4 regions of the Eisenbergiella sp. OF01-20 genome follow, and region 2 is predicted to be linked to each of the others. Evidence: predicted binding sites of a transcription regulator. Region 2 holds the regulator's gene; each other region holds the start of a gene.
The links. The regulator Rex, encoded in region 2, represses fermentation and respiration genes when NADH is low (regulators of the CRP and FNR family bind a similar motif). The targets are predictions, from matches to a motif close to ATTGTTAANTANTTAACAAT.
Positions count from the first base shown of each region.

Region 1: DXA36_RS18430 (4Fe-4S dicluster domain-containing protein) is a predicted target of Rex. The motif match lies at 2,835-2,854, and genes of this name have one in related genera.
Region 3: DXA36_RS01550 (iron-sulfur cluster assembly scaffold protein) is a predicted target of Rex. The motif match lies at 2,601-2,620, and genes of this name have one in related genera.
Region 4: DXA36_RS28400 (acetyl-CoA C-acetyltransferase) is a predicted target of Rex. The motif match lies at 3,036-3,055, and genes of this name have one in related genera.

Region 1 is NZ_QUES01000016.1:125,797-130,291, forward strand. It holds gene nifJ (pyruvate:ferredoxin (flavodoxin) oxidoreductase) at 1-2,701, shown strand, start outside; gene DXA36_RS18430 (4Fe-4S dicluster domain-containing protein) at 2,885-4,336, shown strand.
Region 2 is NZ_QUES01000001.1:755,158-759,652, forward strand. It holds gene DXA36_RS03675 (NAD(P)H-hydrate dehydratase) at 1-1,117, opposite strand, end outside; gene DXA36_RS03680 (redox-sensing transcriptional repressor Rex) at 1,204-1,875, opposite strand; gene DXA36_RS03685 (ABC-F family ATP-binding cassette domain-containing protein) at 2,061-4,037, shown strand; gene DXA36_RS03690 (glycosyl hydrolase family 18 protein) at 4,097-4,495, opposite strand, start outside.
Region 3 is NZ_QUES01000001.1:327,420-331,914, forward strand. It holds gene DXA36_RS01535 (ABC transporter substrate-binding protein) at 1-559, shown strand, start outside; gene DXA36_RS01540 (ABC transporter permease subunit) at 771-1,691, shown strand; gene DXA36_RS01545 (ABC transporter ATP-binding protein) at 1,684-2,478, shown strand; gene DXA36_RS01550 (iron-sulfur cluster assembly scaffold protein) at 2,794-3,486, shown strand; gene DXA36_RS01555 (GGGtGRT protein) at 3,502-4,495, shown strand, end outside.
Region 4 is NZ_QUES01000042.1:16,288-20,782, forward strand. It holds gene DXA36_RS28390 (3-hydroxyacyl-CoA dehydrogenase NAD-binding domain-containing protein) at 1-596, opposite strand, end outside; gene DXA36_RS28395 (enoyl-CoA hydratase-related protein) at 830-1,606, opposite strand; gene DXA36_RS28400 (acetyl-CoA C-acetyltransferase) at 1,802-2,983, opposite strand; gene DXA36_RS28405 (DegV family protein) at 3,326-4,168, opposite strand; gene DXA36_RS28410 (type II secretion system protein) at 4,460-4,495, shown strand, end outside.

The DNA of each region.
Region 1 (4,495 bases), on a different contig from region 2:
CGTAAATGATACCATTGAAGAAACCATCGATTACATGATCAAAACCACAGGTGCCAAGGTTGGTGTCATTAAGGTTCGTCTGTTCAGACCTTTCTGTGCGGATGCCCTGATCGGAGCCATTCCTGAAACCGTTAAGCAGATCACCGTACTTGACAGGACCAAAGAGCCGGGCGCACAGGGTGAGCCTCTTTACCTTGATGTCGTTGCAGCACTGAAGGGATCCAAGTTCGATGCGGTTCCCATATTCACAGGACGTTACGGCCTGGGTTCCAAAGATACCACCCCTGCACAGATCGTTGCCGTATACAACAACGCTGAGAAGCAGAAATTTACCATCGGTATCGAAGACGATGTGACCAACCTGTCCCTGAAGCTGGGCGCTGAGCTGGTTACCACTCCCGAAGGAACCACAAACTGTAAATTCTGGGGTCTTGGTGCAGACGGTACGGTAGGTGCCAACAAGAACTCCATTAAGATTATCGGTGACAATACCGATATGTATGCACAGGCATACTTTGATTACGATTCCAAGAAGTCCGGCGGTATCACCATGTCCCATTTACGTTTCGGACATAAGAAGATTAAATCCACATACCTGATCCGTCAGGCTGACTTCGTTGCATGCCACAATCCTGCCTATGTACGTAAGTACAATATGGTTCAGGAGCTGGTTGACGGCGGCACCTTCCTGCTGAACTGCTCATGGAACGCGGAAGAGCTGGACAAGCACCTTCCCGGACAGATGAAGAAATTCATCGCTGACCACAATATCAACTTCTACACCATCGACGGTGTTAAGATTGGTATCGAAACCGGCATGGGTCCCACACGTATCAACACGATCCTGCAGTCCGCATTCTTTGAACTGACCGGAATCATTCCTGCCGAGAAGGCAAACGAACTGATGAAGGCTGCTGCAAAGGCTACTTACGGACGTAAGGGCGAAGATGTTGTTATGAAGAACTGGGCAGCTATCGATGCAGGCGCCAAGGGCGTTGTTAAGGTAGAAGTACCTGAAAGCTGGAAGAACTGTGAAGATGAAGGACTTGATTATGCAGTGGTAAGCGGCGGCAGAAAAGATGTGGTTGATTTCGTTAACAACATCCAGACCAAGGTAAGCGCTCAGGAAGGAAATACCCTGCCTGTATCCGCATTCAAGGATTATGCGGACGGTTCCACTCCTTCCGGATCTTCTGCTTATGAGAAGAGAGGTATTGCGGTTAATGTACCTACCTGGGATCCTACCAAATGTATCCAGTGTAACTTCTGTTCTTATGTATGTCCTCATGCCGTAATCCGTCCTGCTGTTATGACGGAAGAAGAAGCAGCTAATGCTCCTGAAGGAATGAAGATGCTTGATATGACCGGAATGCCCGGTAAGAAATTTGCAGTAACCGTATCCGTACTTGACTGTACCGGATGTGGATCCTGTGCAAATGTTTGTCCCGGCATGAAGGGGGAGAAGGCTCTGAACATGAATCCTCTTGAAACACAGCTTGCTGAAGAGAAGATGTTCAACTACGGACAGTCCGTATCCGAGAAGCCTGAAGTCCTTGAAAAATTCAAAGAGAATTCCGTTAAGGGCTCACAGTTCAAACAGCCTCTGCTTGAGTTCTCCGGAGCTTGTGCAGGATGTGGTGAGACACCTTATGCGAAGCTGATCACACAGCTGTTTGGCGATAGAATGTATATTGCAAACGCAACCGGATGTTCTTCTATCTGGGGTAACTCTTCACCGAGTACACCTTATACCGTAAACAGAGCCGGCAAGGGACCCGCTTGGGACAACTCCCTGTTCGAAGATAACGCTGAGTTCGGTATGGGTATGCTGCTTGCACAGAACGCAATCAGAGGCGGGCTGAAAGCTAAGGTTGAAGAGGTACTTGCCAATACCGGGGACGAAGCTGTTAAGGCGGCATGCCAGGAATACCTGGATACCTACAACAGCGGCGTGACCAACGGACCGGCAACCGATAAGCTGGTAGCGGTACTGGAAGCACAGGACTGCGGCGTATGCCAGGATATCGTTAAAAACAAAGACTTCCTTTCCAAGAAATCCCAGTGGGTATTCGGCGGTGACGGATGGGCATATGATATCGGATTCGGCGGTGTGGATCATATCCTCGCCAGCGGAAAAGATATCAACGTTATGGTATTCAACACCGAAGTATATTCCAATACAGGCGGACAGGCTTCCAAGGCTACCCCTACCGGTGCTGTAGCACAGTTTGCAGCCGGCGGTAAAGAAGTGAAGCAGAAAGACCTGGCTGGTATTGCAATGAGCTATGGTTATGTATATGTAGCACAGATTTCCATGGGTGCTGATTACAACCAGACCGTTAAGGCTATCGCAGAGGCGGAAGCTTATCCGGGACCTTCCCTGATTATTGCTTACGCTCCTTGTATCAACCATGGTATCAAGAAGGGTATGAGCAAGGCTCAGACCGAAGAAAAACTGGCTGTAGAGACCGGTTACTGGAATATGTTCCGCTACAATCCTGCTGCTGAGAAGAAATTCATCCTTGACAGCAAGGCACCCAGCAAGGATTTCCAGGAATTCATCAGCGGTGAAGTAAGATATACCTCCCTGGCTCTGAAGGATGCCGACAAGGCTGCAAGGCTTCAGGCTCAGGCTGCGGAAAACGCAAAAGAAAGATATGAGTATCTGCAGAAGCTGCAGACTCTGTACGGAGACAACTAATTACTGACCGCATTTGCGGTAAGGCTTACCGGGGGAGGCGAAGGAAACTTCGCCGTACCCCGGGTGCTGCCTGAAGAACAAAAATATAAGCTGGCTTGGGATTGTCTCAAATCCAGCTTTGTTTTTGGATGTACCAGTTAATTTTTTAACAATCAGAAAGAGGATAAACAAAAGAATATGGGTATAGTATCTGATGACGCTACCATCTTAAAAATTAAGCACGAGGTACTCACTGAAGTGGCTAAGCTGGCATTTGCCGGTGAACTGGACGAGAAAAAAGAGAATATTCCCTACGATATGATTCCCGGGCCCGAAGCGCGTTTCCGCTGCTGTATTTACAAGGAAAGGGAAATTATCAGACAGAGAGTCAGACTGGCAGAAGGAAAATGCCCCGGTACCAGAGAGAGCAGCAATATAGTACAGGTTATCAACTCCGCCTGTGAGGAATGTCCCATTTCCTCCGGATACGTAGTTACCAACCTGTGTCAGGGATGTCTGGCAAAATCCTGTAAACAGTCCTGTAATTTCGGGGCTATTACCATCGGTGACGATCGTTCCTTTATCGATCCGGACAAATGTAAAAGCTGCGGAAAATGTGCACAGGCTTGTTCCTATTCCGCAATCGTTAAAATACAGAGACCCTGTATGAAGAGCTGCCCTGTCAGCGCCATAACCATGGACGAGCATGGAGTATGCCAGATAGATGAATCCAAATGTATCCAGTGCGGACAGTGTATCCATAATTGTCCTTTCGGGGCCATTGCTTCCAAGACAAGCATTGTGGATATTATCAATGAAATCCGTTCCGGCAAAAAGGTAGTGGCTATGCTGGCGCCTGCCGGAGAAGGACAATTTGGTGAAAACATCACCATGGCAAGCTGGAGGACCGCTATGAAGAAGATCGGCTTTGCCGACTTCGTGGAAGTGGGCCTGGGCGGTGATATGACTGCTGCGTTTGAGGCGGAAGAATGGGCGGAAAGCTTTAAAGAAGGCAAGAAAATGACCACCTCCTGCTGTCCCGCTTTTGTTAACTATATAAAGAAACATTTTCCTGAGCTGACGGATCATATTTCCACCACCGTTTCCCCCATGTGTGCGGTATCCAGGATGCTGAAAGCAAAGGATCCGGAGACGGTTACCGTATTTATCGGGCCTTGCATCGGCAAGAAGTCTGAAGTGCAGGATCAGAAAATCGAGGGGAATGCGGATTATGTCCTGACCTTCGGAGAGATCCGCGCCATGATGCGTGCCAAGGACGTACAGCTGGAGCCGGAAGAAAACACGAGCCAGGAAGCGAGTGTATTCGGCAAGCGCTTCGGCAACGGCGGCGGTGTGACGGAAGCTGTCGTGGAATGCCTGAAAGAGACCGGGGAAAATGCCGACCTTAAGGTGGCAAGATGCAGCGGTATCGCAGAGTGTAAAAAAGCGCTCATGCTCTTCAAGCTGGGCAAGCTGCCGGAGGATTTCATCGAAGGCATGATTTGTGAAGGCGGCTGCGTGGGCGGACCCAGCCGGCATAAAGCGGCTCTTGCCGCCAAGAAGGACAGGGATAAACTGATTTCCCAGGCAGATGCAAGAGGCGTACATGATAACCTGAAGAATTACGATATGGATTCCTTCTCCATGCACCGATAGGTGCATTGCATCGATAGGTGCATGGCATCGATAGGTGCATGGCATCAGGGAATCGTTATCCTGGAAGGAGCTGGTAGTTTACTGGCTCCTTTTTTTATATTATAATGAATAGAAATATGCTGGCAGAAGCATACATGGTAACCGCCGCCGTGCGGTTCT
Region 2 (4,495 bases):
CGAGCAGCCTCTCCTGTTCCGCCAACAGGTTCAGGGCATCCGCATCCACCACCAGCGATCCCCTGGCATGCTCCACCGCCATTTCCAGAAGTCTGCGAGCGGCATCACTCTTACCCAGCCCAGGCCCGACAGCGGTTACGTCCGCCCAGGAAAAAACATCCAGCAGTTCCTTTTCAAAGGCTTCCGACCATTGGCCATAGGCGGTTATCATAGCCTCCGGCACCGCACTCTGCAAAATACCCCGGTTTCCTTCTTCCGTAACCACCCGGACCATCCCCGCTCCCGTATGCAGGATCGCCGATGCGGATAATTGACAGGCCCCGGCCATTCCCCTGCTGCCGGCAAGCAGTGCAACCTTTCCAAAGGTCCCTTTGTTTCCGTCCTCCGGGCGGGGAGGCAGCCAGGCGGCTTCCTCCTTCCCGCAGGTAAAAATCCGGGGCGGGGTTCCCAAAAAACTCTCTTCCGTAATGCCGATATCGGCACATACCACCCGCCCGGCATACCGGGTCCCCGGATACAAAACAAGTCCCAGCTTCCGGTACGCAAATGTCACGGTGACATCCGCCTGCACAGCGCACCCCATAACCTCCCCCGTATCGGCATGAATGCCGGAAGGGATATCCACGGAAAGCACATAGGCATTCCGGCTGTTGATAAAATCCACCGCTTCCGCGTATACGCCTTCCACCGGTTTTGTCAGGCCGATTCCGAAAAGAGCGTCTATGATTATATCATATTCCCCTTCCGGAAGTTTGCGCATGACCTTCTGTCCATAACGCGACAGGACAGACAGCTGGGCTTTGGTTTCTTCCGTACAGCGCTCCTTATTGCCGGGCAGGCAGAAATCTACCGGGAACCCGGCCTGATGCAGAAGCCGTCCTATTGCCAGGCCGTCCCCGCCGTTGTTTCCGGTTCCCGCCACTACCAGCGTCCTTCTCCCGGCAGGACCATGCCCAAAAGGGCGCATCGCTTCCTGCAGCTGCTTATCCCTGTCGAGCAGCTCCCGGGCACACGCCAGGGCCGCCCGTTCCATTAATACCATGGAAGGCATCCCAAAATGCTTAATCGTATTCCCGTCACACCGTTTCATTTCTTCTGCTGTTACCAGATATTCCATTTCTGTTTTCCTTTCAGGCCGGACATGCGGTTTTTCATGCAAAAATGCGTCCGGAGTGAAATACTCTGACGCATTTTACAGACCCTTTACCGCCTGTCCTCCGGACGCTCTTCCCCGTTTATTTCCTGCTCATTTTCATACTGGTTAATCATATAGGACAGCTTGATCAGACTGTCGGATAGATGTACGTTCTCAACCTGCACGCTGGCCGGCACATCCAAATCCACATGGGCAAAGTTCCATATAGCCTTGATCCCCATACCTACCAGCTTTTCCGCAGCCGCGGCTGCGCCTTCCTTGGGGATGGTGAGAACGGCAATATCGATATTGTTTTCTTTGACAAATTCCTGCATTTCTTCCATCGGCCGGACCTTCATCCCGCGTATCATCCTGCCCTGCAGCTTTTCATTGATATCAAAAACGCCTGTAAAAATAAAGCCCCTGCGTTCGAAATTCATATAATTTGCCAGGGCCTGTCCCAGGTTGCCTGCTCCGATTATAATCAGGTGATGTTTTTTGTCCAGCCCGAGTATTTTACCGATTTCCGAGTACAGATACTCTACATTGTAGCCATACCCCTGTTGTCCGAAGCCGCCGAAATTATTAAAGTCCTGCCGGATCTGTGACGCGGTCACATGCATAAGCCTGCTCAGCTCCTGGGAGGAAATCCTCTCCACACCGCTGTCCTTCAATTCGCCGAGGTACCTGAAATATCTGGGAAGACGTGCTATTACTGCCTGAGAAATTTCTTTATCCAATTCATTACGCCTCCATTATTAAAATTCAATTACTATCCTGTTTTATTATAATCATATGTTAAAAAAATGTCAATGAATTAGTTCGGTTTGAATTGACAGTGCGTTCGTTCAACGGTAAACTTGTAACTGTTCCGGTTCTCCTGAACAAGTACTATGCAAGAATAACAATATAAAGAGGTGTTCCCATGATACTATCCTGTCAGAATATAAATAAAGCGTTTCATGAAAAGCAGGTTTTTAAAAACTGCTCCTTTCATATAGAGGATCACGAGAAAGCCGCAATCGTAGGAATCAACGGTGCCGGCAAAACCACCCTGCTGCGGATCCTTGTAGGCGAACTGGATCCGGACAGCGGACAGGTTATCTTCGGAAAGGACCGCTCCTACGGCTACCTTGCACAGAATGCCGAATCAAACAGCGAAAATACCATATATGACGAGCTGCTGGAGGTGAAAAGGGACGTCATCCGGCTGGAGGAAAAAATCCGAAGCTGTGAGCTGGAAATGAAGCATGTCCAGGGGGAGGCCCTCACAGCCCTTATGGAACAGTATGCCCTCTACACGCATCAGTTTGAACAGGCGGACGGCTATAGCTATAAAAGCGAAATCACCGGTGTCCTCAAGGGACTTGGTTTTACGGAGGAAGAATTTACCAAAAAGGCCTCCACGCTTTCCGGAGGGCAGAAAACCCGGGTTGCCCTGGGCAAGCTTCTGCTGCGCAAGCCGGATCTCATCATTCTGGATGAACCTACCAACCATCTGGATATGTCTTCCATCGCGTGGCTGGAAACCTACCTGCTGAATTATAAGGGCGCAGTACTTATCGTTTCCCACGACCGGTATTTTCTGGATAAAATAGCCAATAAAATTATTGAAATAGACAGCACGGAGGTCTCCGTCTTTCATGGGAATTACTCCGACTATGCGGTAAAAAAAGAACAGCTGCGTGCGGCCAGATGGAATGCCTATATGAACCAGCAGCAGGAAATCAGGCATCAGGAGGCGGTTATCGAAAAGCTGCGTTCCTTTAACCGGGAAAAGTCCATCCGCCGGGCGGAAAGCCGGGAAAAAATGCTCCAGAAAATCGATGTCCTGGAGAAGCCTTCCGAAACGAGGGCGGACATGCGCATGGAACTCACGCCCCAGATTATAAGCGGTAATGATTGTTTGCAGGTGGAAGGACTGGCAAAAGCCTTCGGGCCGGAAAAATTGTTTGACAATCTGTTCTTTTCCCTGAAACGCGGGGAGCACGTGGCAATCATCGGTGACAACGGCACCGGAAAAACCACCCTGCTAAAGATTATCAACGGCCTCGTGGAACAGGATGCGGGGGAAATCAAGCTGGGTTCCAAGGTACACATCGGATATTATGATCAGGAGCACCATGTACTTCATCCGGATAAAACCTTATTTGAAGAAATATCGGATGCGTATCCCACTCTCACCAACACGGAAATCCGGAATGTTCTGGCCGCCTTCCTCTTTACCGGGGACGATGTATTCAAACAGATCAAAATGCTTTCGGGCGGAGAACGGGGCCGTGTATCCCTTGCCAAACTGATGTTGTCGGAGGCTAATTTCCTCATCCTGGACGAACCTACCAACCATCTGGATATCATGAGCAAAGAAATCCTGGAGGATGCTATAAACAGCTACAGCGGCACCGTGCTGTATGTCTCCCATGACCGTTATTTTATCAACCGCACCGCTTCCCGGATTCTGGAACTGGAGAACGGTGCCTTTACCGGATATCTGGGCAACTATGATTATTATCTGGAAAAGAAAGCGGAAACCACCCTTTCCTCCCCGGAAACCGGCGGAACCCTCCCTTCCCGGAATGCTACGCTTCCATGGAGCGCTTCCAATGCCACGCCCGGGATAAATGAAGGGGCCATCCGTTCCGGCGGCGAATCCAGTCTGAAACAGGACTGGCAGTCCCAAAAAGAAGCCCTGGCCGCACAGCGCAAAAAGGAAAATGCCCTGAAACGCTGCGAGGCAGAAATCGAACGGCTGGAAAAACGCAGTGCGGAGATTGATGAAGAAATGACCCGCCCTGACGTCTGCACCAACGTAGCAAGGCTGCAGGAATTAACCAAAGAAAAAGAAGGGCTGGAAGAAGCTCTCCTGCTTCAAATGGAAGAATGGGAAGGCCTGTCGGATTAACCGGCAGGCTTTTTGCCCGGACCATCTGAACGGTTACGGAAATACCGGCCCCAAAGCCTTCAGCGTTTTCTGATATTGAAATTATAGTCCAGTAAAATCCAGTTTGCACGGAACAGCTGCATAATCTGCCAATAACCCATTCCCCTCAGCCCATAGCTCTTTATCAAATCAAATTTGGCCTGAAGGCTGCGCACATCCTCAAACCATACCTCATGCTCGGTTCCATATATATTATAACGGAACCAGGGAGACATCGCAGTCTCATCAAATTGGATATCCGCTCCGTTTTCTATGGCGATCTGCACAGCTTCCACATTCCCTATGGTTAAGGCCCTGCTCTCCCCCCTTACAAAAGGAAGCGTCCAGTCATACCCGTAATTGGGAATGCCCAAATCGATTTTTTGGGGCGGTATTTTGGTAATGGCATATTCCACCACTTCTCTCACCTTATTCAGCGG
Region 3 (4,495 bases), 430 kb from region 2:
TATTTCCGGGACATCGGATCTGGCTCCCCTGAAGGAACAGGCCGCCATGCTCAACGAGTTGTTCCCGGATGCGAAAACAGTAGGTCTGTTGTATTGCTCTGCAGAAGCGAACTCTGTATACCAGGCAGATACGATCCAGGCCTTCCTGGAGGAATATGGATACACCTGCAAGACCTATACTTTTGCAGATTCCAATGATATCGCTTCTGTAACGACCAATGCTGCCGGAGAATGCGATGTTATCTACGTTCCCACCGACAATACCTCAGCTTCCAATACGGAAGTGATCAATAACGTATGTCTCCCTGCAGGCGTTCCCATCATCGCAGGCGAGGAAGGTATCTGCAAAGGCTGTGGTGTTGCAACCCTGTCCATCAGCTATTATGATATCGGATACAAGGCCGGTGAAATGGCAGTGGATATCCTGGTTAACGGCGCAGACATTACAACAATGCCGATTGAATCTGCTCCCAATGTAACCAAGGAATACAACGAAGCTATCTGCAAGGAACTGAATATTACGGTGCCTGACGACTATGTGGCCATCAAGGCAGAATAACCAGTAGCTCCTACATAACGTGAAATGCGGATGTGTGCCTGTCGGGCACCCCACAAAAGCGGTTAAAAAGCCCTGCTTTTTTGCCGCTTTTTGTCGTCCGCCGCATTTTTAACAAAAAAAGAGATATCTTTTCAGAATGATTTCCTTTATAATAAATACCTGTGAAGCCTAAAATATATGAAGATACGGGGAGGAAAATGACGTGAACATTATGTCACTCTTTAACGCGCTGCCAGGCGCCTGCGCCCAGGGCCTTATCTGGGGAATTATGGCAATAGGGGTCTATATTACCTATAAGATTCTGGATCTGGCAGATTTGACTGTAGACGGTACCATGGCTACAGGAGGGGCCGTATGTATTATGATGATACGTGCAGGCCATTCTATCGGGATTTCCCTTTTGTTTGCGGTGCTGGCCGGTGCCCTGGCGGGACTTGTCACCGGTATTTTCCATACGACTATGGGAATACCTGCCATTCTTGCCGGAATACTGACGCAGCTGGGCCTTTATTCAGTTAACCTGAGAATTCTGGGAAACAGCTCCAACCAGGCTGTGGGAGTAGATAAATACGATTTACTTGTTTCCCTGCGCTATATTAAAGACGTACCTTTTTATCAGAACACTATTTTGATATGCATTGTTATTCTGATTATATTGATTGCCCTGCTTTACTGGTTTTTCGGTACGGAGCTCGGCTGTTCCATCCGTGCAACCGGATCCAATCCCAACATGTCCAGAGCCCAGGGAATCAATACGAACTTCTGTAAAATCCTGGGCCTCATGCTTTCCAATGGAATCGTGGCTTTCGCCAGCGCGCTGTATGCCCAATACCAGGGCTTTGCGGATGTAAACATGGGACGCGGAGCCATTGTTATCGGTCTGGCGGCTGTAATCATCGGTGAAGTTATCTTCAGCCGTGTGCGCGGTAATTTTGCTTTCAAACTGTTTTCAGCAGCGCTGGGAGCGATTATCTATTATATCGTCCTTCAGGTGGTACTGTGGCTGGGCCTGAATTCCAATGACCTGAAGCTGTTCTCCGCCCTGGTAGTGGCCCTGTTCCTTGCGATACCTTATCTGAAGGGACAATATTTTAAAAAGCCGGCTAAAAAAGGAGGTGCTCCTCATGCTTAGTTTATCCGGGATTACCAAAACATTTAATGCGGGTACCATCAACGAGAAAACAGCTCTGAACGGTTTATCCCTTGAACTGGAAGAAGGGGATTTCGTTACTGTTATCGGAGGAAACGGCGCCGGAAAATCCACCATGCTCAATGCAGTGGCAGGTGTCTTTGCCGTCGATGAAGGCAGCATTACCATAGACGGCATCAATGTAACCAAGCTGCCGGAGTATAAACGTGCCAAATATCTGGGCCGTGTATTCCAGGACCCTATGACGGGAACTGCAGCAAACATGCAGATAGAAGAAAATCTGGCACTGGCATCCAGGAGAGGGAGCTTGCGTACCCTGCGTTCCGGAATATCCCAAAAGGAACGCGCACAATACCAGGAACAGCTTAAAATTCTGGAACTGGGCCTGGAATTCCGCATGACCAGCAAAGTCGGCCTCCTTTCCGGCGGACAGCGCCAGGCACTTACCCTGCTTATGGCAACCCTGAAAAAACCCCGCCTTCTTCTTCTGGATGAGCATACGGCCGCGCTGGATCCCAAGACAGCCGCCAAGGTGCTGGAAATCACGGAAAAAATAGTGGAGAGGGATCAGCTCACCACTTTGATGATTACACACAATATGAAGGATGCGATCGCTCATGGGAACCGCCTTATAATGATGCATGAAGGACGGGTTATTTATGATGTGGCAGGAGAAGAGAAGAAGAAACTACATGTATCCGATCTTCTTAAAAAGTTCGAACAAGCCAGCGGAGGAGAATTTGCCAACGACCGCATGATGCTGAACTAAAGCCAAGGGATGATATGGCGGTCGTTTAAGACCGTATGATGCTGAACCAGGTATTATTGATATTCAAGAAGAAAAGCAGGAGCGGCGGCCGGGCGGGCCGCCGTTTTGTCTCTTTCCGTATCCTCGACAAATCTTTGACAATTTTTTTCAAAAAGGCTGGATTTTTGACCTGAAATATGAGAAAATAATACGAGCGATTAGGGACAGGTACTTTTGCGGCCTTTTTGCCGTCTGAGTATTTTGTTTTCAATAAGGTACCTTTTATCAGGTACCACTGTTTGCTAATACAATCTACATATCGAAAGGAGTTTTCACATGATCTATTCAAAAGAAGTTGAAGAAATGTGTCCAGTAGCACAAGGCGTTGCTCACGGCTGTGCTCCGATCCCTGAAGAAGCAAAATGGGTAAAATCCAAAGAAGTTAAAGACATTTCCGGCCTTACACACGGTATTGGCTGGTGTGCACCTCAGCAGGGAGCCTGCAAGCTTACTCTGAACGTTAAAGAGGGTATTATCCAGGAAGCTTTGATTGAGACAATCGGATGCTCCGGTATGACTCACTCCGCAGCTATGGCAGCAGAGATCCTTCCGGGAAGAACGGTTCTGGAAGCTTTAAATACAGACCTTGTATGTGATGCTATCAATACCGCTATGAGAGAGCTGTTCTTACAGATCGCTTACGGCAGAACACAGAGCGCGTTCTCCGAAGACGGACTTCCTGTAGGCGCAGGCCTGGAAGACCTTGGTAAAGGCTTAAGAAGCCAGGTTGGTACCATGTATGGTACTCTGAAGAAGGGGCCCCGTTATCTGGAAATGGCCGAAGGCTATGTGACCGGTATCGCCCTTGACGAAGAAGATCAGATTATCGGCTACCAGTTCGTAAGCCTTGGAAAGATGACAGACTTTATCAAGAAGGGCGACGATCCCAACACAGCTTATGAGAAAGCAAAAGGTCAGTACGGCCGTGTTGCTGATGCTGTTAAGATCATCGATCCGAGAAAGGAATAAGAGGAGGTAGCGGAAATGGCTTTATTTGAATCATATGAAAGACGTATTGATAAAATCAATGCCGTATTGAACAGCTACGGCATCGCTTCCCTTGAAGAAGCTGAAAAAATCACAAAAGATGCTGGACTCGATGTATACGACCAGGTTAAGAAAATCCAGCCTATCTGTTTTGAGAATGCTTGCTGGGCTTACATCGTAGGCGCTGCGATCGCAATTAAGAAAGGCTGTAAAAGAGCGGCTGATGCAGCAGCAGCAATCGGTGAAGGCCTTCAGGCTTTCTGTATCCCCGGTTCCGTTGCGGATACCCGTAAGGTAGGTCTCGGACATGGTAATCTTGGAAAGATGCTTCTGGAAGAAGAAACTGAATGCTTCTGCTTCCTGGCAGGACATGAATCCTTTGCAGCAGCGGAAGGTGCTATCGGTATAGCAGAAAAAGCAAACAAGGTACGTCAGAAACCCTTAAGGGTTATCCTGAATGGTCTTGGTAAAGATGCTGCTCAGGTTATCTCCAGAATCAATGGATTTACCTTTGTAGAGACTGAATATGATCCTTATACAAATACCGTTAAGGAAGTATATCGTAAAGCTTATTCCGAAGGACTTCGTGCAAAGGTTAACTGCTATGGCGCAAACGATGTTTGTGAAGGCGTTGCTATCATGCACAAAGAAGGTGTAGATGTTTCCATTACAGGTAACTCCACCAATCCCACCAGATTCCAGCATCCCGTTGCAGGAACCTATAAGAAAGAATGCCTGGAGCAGGGTAAGAAATACTTCTCCGTAGCTTCCGGCGGTGGTACAGGCCGTACACTTCATCCCGATAACATGGCGGCAGGCCCTGCTTCCTATGGTATGACGGATACGATGGGCCGTATGCATTCCGACGCACAGTTCGCTGGCTCTTCTTCCGTTCCGGCTCATGTGGAAATGATGGGGCTGATTGGCGCGGGCAATAACCCGATGGTCGGCATGACCGTGGCTGTTGCGGTTAGCATTGAGGAAGCGGCGA
Region 4 (4,495 bases), on a different contig from region 2:
TAAATGCCGATTGCTTCATTAATCATGGGAACAAGAATTCTGTTAACTACGAAGCCTGCTGCTTCATTTACCTGTACAGGAGTCTTGCCGATAGCAGCGGAAATCTCTTTGATGGTTTCCACAACGCTGTCAGGTGTATTCAGGCCTGCGATAACCTCAACCAGCTTCATAACAGGAGCGGGATTGAAGAAATGCATACCGATAACAGGTCTGTCAAGGCCTGCGCCGATTTCCGTAATGGAAAGGGAAGAAGTATTGGTAGCGAAGATACAATCCTTCTTGCAGATATCCTGCAGCTCCTTAAAGGTCTGCTTCTTGATATCCATAACTTCCAGAGCAGCTTCCACAACCAGATCACAATCCGTGCAGATAGTCTTTACACCGGTAGTAATCTTACCAAGGATAGCGTCAGCAGCCGCCTGCTCCATTTTTCCTTTAGCAACTCTCTTCTCCAGAGCCTTTGCAATTCTGTTTTTGCCGTTAGCAGCAAACTCTTCATTAATGTCGCACAGAAATACCTCGTATCCTTCCGTCTGGGCAAAAGCCTGCGCAATACCGGATCCCATTGTACCTGCACCAATAATACCAACCTTCATGATGTATAGCCTCCTATGTGTTTTATAATTGAGCCGGGCGTGGAGATGAACCTGAGCCCTGATCGGGGAGCTTGCTCACCGACCAGGACTCAGATTCACCTCCACATGCGGCGAAGCCGCACAGCGAAGGGCCAAAGGCCCTGAGCGGCCCGGCGGAGTAACGCGCCAAAAGTCCTTAAGTCCTTAAATCCCTTAAGTCCTTAAATCCCTTAAGTCCCTAAATCCCTTTTTTCCTACTTATTAAGAAACTTCTCCACTTTCCTCTTCTCCAGGAAAGCCGCCATTCCTTCCGTCTGATCATAACTCTCAAAGCAATCCCCGAACAGCTTCTCCTCGATCACAAGCGCATCGTCCATATCCGCATCCAGCCCGTCATTTATGGCCTTCTTGCAGTTTCTCACAGCGATAGGCGCATTCTTTGCAATTCCCGCCGCCATCTTCTCAGCAGCCCCCATCAGCTCTTCCTGTACATAAACCGCATTCACAAGCCCGATCCTGAGAGCCTCATCCGCCTTAATATTCCTTGCCGTATAAATCATCTGCTTAGCCATTCCCGGCCCAACCAGACGCGCCAGCCTCTGCGTTCCGCCAAAGCCCGGAGTAATTCCCAGACCGACCTCAGGCTGTCCGAACACTGCATTATCCGAACAGATTCTGATATCACAGCTCATGGAAATCTCACAGCCGCCGCCCAGAGCGAAGCCATTCACAGCAGCGATTACCGGAACAGGGAAGGTTTCCAGCTTACGGAAAACATCATTTCCCTTCTTCCCGAAAGCCTCTCCTTCCGCCTTTGTCAGTGTGCTCATCTCCCCGATATCCGCTCCGGCAACAAAAGACTTGGATCCGGCTCCGGTAAGAATCAGACATCTTACCTCCTCCAGATTCACTCCGTCAAGAGTCTTGTCCAGTTCATCCAGAACCTGGGAATTCAGTGCGTTCAGCGCCTTTTCACGGCTGATGGTAATAACCGCATAAGAACCCTTCTGCTCATAAACAATGTATTCCATGATACTCATCCTTTCTCTCTTTCCGCCTGGCGGTTGCCCCCGGCGGGAATTGTCCGCCGCTTGGGCGGTTCATCAACAAGATACAAAAATGTAACCGTTCAGCCCTGCCCCGAACCATTACACGAAACAACCTGCTGCATAACGAATGATTAGCAGACAAAAAGTCTACTAATCATTCTGTTTTTTAAACCTATATCAGTCTCTCTCAACGATGGTAGCGCAGCCCATACCGCCGCCGATGCACAGAGTCGCAAGCCCCTTCTTCGCATCCCTTTTAACCATCTCGTGAAGCAGAGTAACCAGAATACGGCATCCGGAAGCTCCTACAGGATGTCCCAGAGCGATAGCGCCGCCGTTCACATTCAGCTTGTCATTATCGATGCCAAGGTCATGTCCCACTGCCAGGGACTGTGCTGCAAACGCTTCGTTCGCTTCAATCAAATCAAATTCATCTATATTCATTCCTGTCTTAGCCATAACCTTCTGTGTAGCTGCAACAGGCCCGATTCCCATGATAGTGGGATCCACACCGGCCAGTGCGCCTGCCACCCAGGTTGCCATAGGAGTAACACCCAGCTCTTTTGCCTTTTCTTCGCTCATAACGATCACGGCTGCCGCACCATCGTTAATTCCGGAAGAGTTCGCCGCAGTTACAATACCATCTTTCTTGAATGCAGGACGAAGCTTTGCAATACCTTCCGCCGTGGTACCCGGACGAGGGCCTTCATCCTTATTGAAAACGATAGTCTCTTTTTTCTTCTTTATTTCCACAGGTACGATTTCCGCATCGAACTTTCCTGCTTCCTGCGCTGCAACAGCCTTCTGCTGGCTCCATGCCGCGAACTCGTCCAGCTGCTCTCTGGTCTGTCCCCACTGCTCAGCAATGTTCTCTGCGGTGATACCCATATGATACTGGTTAAAAGCATCGGTAAGGGCATCATTAACCATGGTGTCCACCATTGTGGCATTACCCATTCTGTATCCGTAACGTGCCTGAGGTATTGTATAAGGAGCCATGGACATGTTTTCCATGCCGCCTGCAACAACGATATCCGCATCACCTGCGAGAATCATCTGTGCCGCCTGGTTCACACAGTTCAGACCGGAACCGCAGACAACGTTCATGGTAACCGCCGGAACCTCGATAGGCAGACCAGCTTTGACAGATGCCTGACGTGCTACGTTCTGTCCAAGACCTGCCTGGATAACACATCCCATATATACCTGATCAACTGCTTCGGGAGCAACTCCCGCTCTGTTTAAAGCTTCCTTAATAACAATAGCACCCAGCTCAGCCGCCGGAGTTGTGCTTAAGCTTCCGCCCATAGTACCGATGGCAGTACGGCATGCACCCGCCAAAACGATTTTCTTTGCCATGTTTTCTCCTCCATATTCATTAAAAAGTGCGAATTTACCGGGCTTTAACGGTATTGTTAATTTTTTGTCATTGCCCGCAGCCTTTATTATAACATAGAGAATATTTAATAGCAAGGATTTTTCAACTTGAAATCCGATGAAATAACGGATGAAATGCCCGTAACTTTATCAATCAGGAAAACTCTCTTAAAATAAAGTAAAAACTATAAATTTTTCATAAAAATCCCGGTTCTGGACCATTCTTTTTTCCCTTTTAATCAGTTTATACAAACTTCGCAGGAGCAAAATGGCCTTCCGCTCTGCCAGCGGGCGGAAGGCCATTTTGCTCCTGCAAAGTTTAAGTCAGTTTAAAAACACTGCCAGGGCATTCGCCCCCGGACCCACATGCACACCGATTACCGATCCCACCGCCACCGTTTTTTTATATCCGGATCCCAGACGTCCCTTCACGAAACGTGCGAAATCATCCAGACATTCCTTTTTTCCCGTGAAGCCCAGATTATAACCCATGGCTTCATTCATGCCGCCCTCCTTTTCCATTGCCTTAAACAGCTTATCCCAGGCCCCCTTCTGCCCTCTTGCCAGCCCCGCGACCTTAACCTCGCCATAACGCACGGCCAGCACCGGTTTCAGGTTCAGCGCACTTCCCACCGCCATGCCGGCGGCTGAAAGCCTTCCACCCTTCTGCAGATAAAGAAGCGTATCCACTATCAGGTAAATACATACTTTTTTCTTATCCTCTTCCAGTGCCCCAACAATCTGCTCCGCGTTTTTCCCTTCCTTTTGCAGGGCAAAAGCGCGTTCAATAAGAAGCTGTGTCCCCAGAGTCGCCTGCATGCTGTCCACGATATAAATCCGGTCATATTCCACAATATCCTTTGCCACCAAAGCGCTCTGGCAGGTGCCGCTCAGCCTGCTGGCAAGCAGGATACAGATTACATCATCCCCCGCCTCTTTTGCCTCCCGGAAATACGCAAGAAAAGCCTCCGGCGACGGCTGGCTGGTCGTGGGCAGTTCTTCCGATGATTCCAGCTTCTCATAAAACGCTTCCGGTTTTATGTCCACTCCGTCGTAATATTCCTCCTCCCCGAATAATACCTTGAGGGGAACAAGCGTGATGCCCAGCTCCTCCGCCTGCTGCTGCGTATAGTCACAAGTTGAATCACAGATAAAACGAATACTCATTTTTCCTCCTATTAAAAGCGCACACCGCCGTTATCTTACAACAATATCATATGCCGAATCAAATAATTTGATTATCAAAACATTTGAAAGGATAACAAATATTCTGGCAGCTGTCAATGTTATTCTTTGACAATTCCGCAGGAAAAATATTTCCTGCTGTGGAGCAGGCCGGGACATAAAAAGAATGCAATAAAATAGTTTGCTATTTCGCAGGCTTTTTGCTAGAATGAAGGAAATAAATATACAAAAGGGTTACTTCCGCATAATGCGGAAGAGGAAAAGGATCTACATATGAAACGTGAAAATAGAAACAAGGGTTTTACCCTT